2 linked regions of the Endozoicomonas gorgoniicola genome follow. The protein of the gene in region 2 binds, or shares a complex with, the protein of the main gene of each other region. Links are inferred from orthologs where the notes say so. Each region holds a gene or a part of one and is shown on either strand. Other genes may lie near its edges.

What was found. The genes of interacting proteins can lie anywhere in the genome.
Region 1: the proteins of NX722_RS12180 (region 2) and dsbD are in contact, whole or in part, in a crystal structure (PDB 1JZD), measured with the Escherichia coli proteins. The link is inferred for Endozoicomonas gorgoniicola from one-to-one orthologs.

Annotation. Positions count from the first base shown.
Region 1 is NZ_JAPFCC010000001.1:6,139,290-6,142,242, forward strand. What follows is about bases 59-2,936. They hold dsbD (protein-disulfide reductase DsbD), read right to left. Parts: upstream 2,499-2,936; coding sequence 618-2,498; downstream 59-617. Other genes in these bases: aroQ (type II 3-dehydroquinate dehydratase), read right to left, coding at 59-473; ppa (inorganic diphosphatase), read right to left, coding at 2,612-2,936. Outside these bases: more of aroQ, read right to left, coding at 30-58; more of ppa, read right to left, coding at 2,937-2,953. UniProt on the Escherichia coli protein: Required to facilitate the formation of correct disulfide bonds in some periplasmic proteins and for the assembly of the periplasmic c-type cytochromes.
Region 2 is NZ_JAPFCC010000001.1:2,646,895-2,649,968, reverse strand. What follows is about bases 20-3,018. They hold NX722_RS12180 (DsbC family protein), read right to left. Parts: upstream 1,944-3,018; coding sequence 1,095-1,943; downstream 20-1,094. Other genes in these bases: xerD (site-specific tyrosine recombinase XerD), read right to left, coding at 2,075-2,980; NX722_RS12185 (hypothetical protein), read right to left, coding at 20-891. Also shown: more of NX722_RS12185, read right to left, coding at 1-19. UniProt on the Escherichia coli protein: Acts as a disulfide isomerase, interacting with incorrectly folded proteins to correct non-native disulfide bonds.

The DNA of each region.
Region 1 (2,953 bases), 3.5 Mb from region 2 along the record:
AAAGCTCGAATTCATTTTTCTTGTTTGTCTTACTGTCGGGTTACGTGATCAAGAGCGTAGCTCAGAGCCAGCTCATAACCTTTGGGCCCCAGTCCGGCAATAACGCCCTCGGCGATATCGCTGAAATAGGAATGATGACGGAAAGGTTCACGGCGGTGGATGTTGGAGAGATGCACTTCAACAAAGGGGATGGATACACCCAGAATGGCATCTCGGATAGCAACACTTGTATGGGTATAGGCAGCCGGATTGATGATGATAAAATCAACACCCTTTTCACCGGCCTGATGAATACGCTCAATCAGCTCGTGCTCGGCGTTACTCTGAAAGGTTTCCAGCTGATGCCCCTGGCTGTCTGCCAGTGTGACCAGGTTCTGGTTAATTTGTTGCAAAGTCGTTGCGCCATAAACCCCCGGCTCACGCTTCCCGAGCAGGTTAAGGTTTGGGCCGTTGAGTACAAGTATGCTTGCCATGTATTCCTCTCACAATCGCATTGCATTGTGCCGTAATGTTATAAAATCGTCCAGTTCGTGCTTGTTACGGTACGTTAATGACAGTTACGAAGCATTTCAGCTAATTTGTTGCATAAGTTTTTCTCAGTCATCTTTTTTGGTTTGTTACTGACCGGATAACAGGGTTTTCAGCTTGCTGGCCAGAGTAGGAGCCTGTATTTCCCCAAGTGTCCTGATTTGACTCATTTCCTGTCCTGAAGGGTCAAAGAACAGCAGTGCAGGAGGGCCAAACAGCTGGTAGTCGTTCAACCAGGCCTGATGGTGCCGGGTGTTATCAGTGATATCCAGCTTGAGCAGTTGCAGTTGTTCAAGCAGAGGCCGGACATCCGGGTCAGGAAAAACGGTACGCTCTATCACTTTGCAGGACAGGCACCAGTCGGCGTACACATCAACCATAACGGGTTGTTTCGCAAGAGCTGCCTGCTGTAATAGATTGTCAAGTTCTGTAACTGAATGGGTTTTGGTAAAGATTAAACGGTTGTTCGCAGAACGGGTCTCAGGACTGATTGTAGAAGCGAGGTCTGTTAAAACGGGTGCAGCCAGTGGTTGTAAAGGGTCTGTGTTGCCTTTGGCTGCTCCCACTATGAGGCTGCCGCCATAAACCAGAAGAATGATTCCCAGGGCCTGGCTGGCTATTGCCCGACCTTTTTTCGGTTGAGTGCTTATGGCTCCGAGTCTGGTCCCGGCCCCAATAAGCAGACTTCCCCACAGTAAAAGAGTGGTGGGGCCTGGGATAACCCGCTCCAGCATCCAGATCGCAACCGCAAGAAGCAGAAAACCGAAGAATGTTTTGACGGAATCCATCCATTGTCCGGCCTTTGGCAGCAGGTGGCGTCCACCGATACCGATTAACAGCAGCGGCAGTCCCATGCCCAGTCCAAGGGCAAACAGGGATAGCCCTCCCAGCAGGGCATCCCCTGTTGTTCCTATGTAGATCAGGGCTCCGGCCAGGGGCGCGGAGACACAGGGTGATACAACGAGGGCTGACAGAACCCCCATTATCATGGCTCCGGACAGTTTGCCCTGCGACTGGCCAGAGTTACCCAGTTTATTGCGTAGTTTTTCAGGCAGTTGTAATTCATAAAGCCCAAACATGCTCAGGGCGAGCAGGACGAACAGCGCTGCGAAGGGGCCAATCAGCCAGGGAGACTGCAGTTTTGCCTGAAGATTGAGGCTGGCGCCAAAGAGCCCCATCAGGGTGCCAGCTATGGCAAACGTCAGTGACATACTAAGGATGTAAGCCAGTGTCAGACTGATGATTTTTGGACGCGAAGCCGTTGAGTTACCCACCAGAATACTGGATAGAATAGGCACCATTGGCAGTACGCAGGGGGTGAATGTCAAGCCAATGCCTGCCAGCAGGAATAGCAGTAGTGAAGCGACAAGGCTTTTTTCTGAAATGGTGGATTCATAGCTACTTGAATAGCTGTCAGAAGCGGCAGCAGATGTTGAATCCGACGAGAGGATGGTGCTGACGGGAACAAATGAATCATCAGAGGCGGCCAGTGCCAGAGTTTTTGTATGGGGGGGATAGCAGAGACCCGCTTCGGCACAGCCCTGAAAGCGAACATCAATTTCCGGTATGTCCTGAGAGCTGCTGACAGGCAACTGTATGGTTATATTCTGGTCAAAGACTTCCAGCAGCTCTCCGAAGTTTTCGTCAAACTTCTCTTTACCTGATGGATAAACGGGTTCGCCCAGTGTTGTTTCAGAATGCCGGGCAGTAAAGCTGAACCGTTTTTTATAAAGGTAATGACCGGGAGTGACTGCAAAATGAATCAGTGCCTGACTGTCGCGGATTTCGCCGGACAGCTGAAAAGCTTCTTCAACAGGGATGAAGGTTTGCTGCCCTGATGGTGACGAACTGATTAACCCCTGTAACCCTTCAGCACGTAACAGTTGGCTAAATAGAAACAGGCTCAGGAACAGAAACATTCCTGTAACAGCACTGCTTTTTATTAAGGCTGTGGATGATTTACCGGACATTATGTATGGCTTTTTTTTGGTTCTGGTATTGGTTCTGGTGTCCCTGATTGTGGAAGTTAATATCCGGCTTGCAAGTTAGCCTGCAAACCGGAATACATCAACCCTGTTATTAATCAGCCTTTGTAATTGGCAGCAGAGTGTTTGATGACCTCAAAGGCTGCGTCCCGGCCTTTCCAGCCATCAATTTTAACCCACTTGCCGGGTTCGAGGTCTTTGTAATTTTCGAAGAAGTGCTCGATTTGCTGTAACAGCAGGGGAGGCAGATCGGTGTATTCCTGAACGCCCTGATAAAGTGGAGTTAGTTTGTCGTGTGGGACGGCAATCAATTTTTCGTCCTGGCCGCTTTCATCCGACATATTCAGCATGCCTACCGCGCGACAGCGAATCACAGAACCCGGAACAACCGGATAAGGTGTTATGACCAGAACATCCAGCGGATCGCCATCGTCAGCCAG
Region 2 (3,074 bases):
GCAGGCAACATTGTTGCAGGATTCCCAGCTGGATTCGCTGGCTTTATGGGAGCCTGCCAGCTGGTTTACCTGTAATTGCTTAATTCTGGGGTACAGGGCGTTACATAACGCTTTGGTATCCTGGATGACGGGTTCCGTGGGCTGCAAAAGGGCAGCCAGTCCCCGGTAATTTTCGTTGATTTTCTCAAGCTGAGATTGAAGGTGTTCAATTCTCGAGGCGGCTTCCAGCCCTGAGCTTTCTCTGACCAGTATCGTTGCCAGATCGTCTGATGAAAAGGTGCTAAGCAGCTGGGTAAGGGCTCTTATTTCCTTCAGGGCGTCTTCCTGCTCTTCTTCACTTAGAAGTCTCCATTCTTTCTGGCAGATTGTGTTGACACTGCTCGTGGAATGCTGGAGGAGGTTGCAGACCTGTTTGTCGGAATCTTGCAGCTCAACAAAGTCATAATTGCACAATAATTGTTCTGTTTTCTCATTTTTGCCTTCCTCTGTTGGTGCTGTTCCCAGAGAAATATTGCCCGTTAAAGTGGGGGATGGGAGCCGGGGCCTGGACTGGTCTTCCTCTTCAGGTGGGCATGTGTTCCATAGGGCATCCTCAATCAACGCAGTGAAGTTTTTGTCAAAATTGGCAACAGGCTCGTCGGGGCTCTGTATGGAGCTATTGGCAGAAATAACATTTCTTTGTCTAACGTCTTTTGTTTCCGGAAGGGCTGAGTCGGAGGGTGAACCGGCAGCCGTCTGGGAAGGTTCCGCAGGAACGATGGATACTTTCGTCGTTTTGCCGGAATTCGTCGTTTCGCCGGAATTCTCCGATTCCTTTTTCAGGTCGGGGAAGTCGAGCCAGTAGTTGTACCAGCTTGGTTTAGAGGCTGAGGTAGCGCTTTGTCCTTCCATAGTAATAAGTCCGTTTGGTTATCCCGATACTCTAAAGACAGCTCTGACCTGAGAAAGTTCAATGACCAATGCAGGGAAGGTGCGGTGAAGTTGCCTTGCCAGCAGGGCAGGCAACTATCTGTTAAGAGACATCCTGTTAAGAGACATCCTATTAAGAGACATCCATCCCATTAAGAGATATCTATCCCATTAAGAGCCATTCATCATTGAGAAGCAGCGGGGAGAGCGGGTGGGGTAATGCCCATAATTTTTGCCAGTTCGGCTGCAGGGCGGTAGCCCGGAATGGCCCGACCATCTTCCAGGAACAGGGCAGGTGTGCCATTGACACCCAGCTTGTTTCCCAGTTGATACTGCTGATCAACCAGCACTGCGCAGGAGCCTTCCGGTTGTGGTTCGCCTTTTTTGGTAACAGCCGTGGAGGGTATATCTTTGCCGGTTTTAAGGTCAGAAATAGCCTTTTTGCGGTCTTCTGCGCACCATGCGTTGACCATCTTGCTGTAGGCCGGGGAGTTCGGCCCGCCTCTTGGAAAGGCAAGATAGCGCAGTTCGATGCCCAGATCATTCATTGCCTGCACTTCCTGATGGAGTTTCCGGCAATAACCGCAGTCAACGTCGGTGAATGCATAAACGACACCTTTAACTTCGCCTTCGGGTTTAAAGCTGATCACATCGGCAGGCTTTATTTTGTTTAGCTGCCGGGCTACGGCGGTATTACGAACGCTTTCTGTCAAATTGGTAATGCCGCCGTCGTCTTCCAGCCGCAGCATATCGCCTCTGAGGATCATGCGGCCGTCTTTGCTGGCATAGATAACAACTCCTCCGGTCAGAACCACCATGTAGACATCTGACCACCCGGTTCGCTCAACACGTTCGATAGGAATATTGGGGTCACGGGACTTAAGCTGGATTTCTATCGCTTCACGGATTCCTGCCAGTTCTTTGTCGTAAGAGGCAACAGCCGTTGTTTCAGGCTTTTGGCTGGCTTTTTCTTCTGCCAGAAGAGGCTGTGTGGCTATCAGTCCAGCCAGAAGGATCAGTGCGCTGTGCCGCATGAGGGTTCCTCGTTTCTATTGTTTTTGGTCCAGGCCTTTTGGCTGGCTTGATTGTTGTTGGTTAAATCGTTACTGCTAACAGACTTGATCGGATTGTATGGCACAGAAGTTTAGTCGCTGTTGAGGCTTTGTCATCCCCGGGGGTGGTGTTCCGCGTGAAGTGTTTCCAGTCGGTGTCGCGCCACATGGGTGTAAATCTGGGTGGTGGATAGGTCGCTGTGTCCAAGCAGTAACTGAACCACCCGCAGGTCGGCACCGTGGTTAAGCAGGTGAGTGGCGAAGGCATGGCGTAATACATGGGGAGATACATCCGCTGTTATGCCTGCTGTCTGCTGGTGGTGCTTGATTCGGTGCCAGAAGGTCTGACGGGTCATGGGCTGGCCTCGTCGACCCGGAAACATGACCGGGCTGTCAATGTTATTGAGTAGTTCGGGTCTGGCACATTTCATATAGTCCAGAATCCGGGTCAGGGCTTCTTCTCCCATTGGGCATAAGCGTTCCCTGCCACCTTTGCCTGTGATTCGAACAATGCCCTGTCGCAGGTTGATCTGGTCTAACGTCAGCGTCACCAGTTCTGACACCCGTAAACCACAGGCGTAAAGTAGTTCCAGCATGCATCGGTCACGAAGACCCAGTGTAGTGTCGGTATCCGGTGCATTCAGGAGGGTTTCGACATCGGATTCTGTCAGGGTTTTAGGCAGTGAGCGACCCTGTCTGGGCAGTTCGATATTGGCGGTGATATCTCTGGCCAGTTCACCTTCCCTGAGCAGGAACCGGTAAAAACCACGCAGGCTCGAGAGGCTTCGGGCGGTTGAGGCAGGCTTGTAGCGTTGCTCGTAGCGCCAGGCAAGGTAGTGACTGAGGCTGTCACGGGTTGCTTCGGTCACCGGTTTCTGTTCGTGTTCCTGTAACCATTCCTGGAATTGCCTGAGATCACGTTGATAAGACGAGCGGGTATTCTCACTCAGGCCTTTTTCCAGCCAGAGATGCTGGAGAAACTGCGTAACGGGTTCGTTGGTTTGAGGGAGTTCAGGCATTGGTTCGACTGGTTGGTGTATTGAGTGGATGGTATAGGAATTCTGCCCCGGCAGGCAAATGGCCACGGGAAGGTGGGCGGCTGGGTGTGTTACT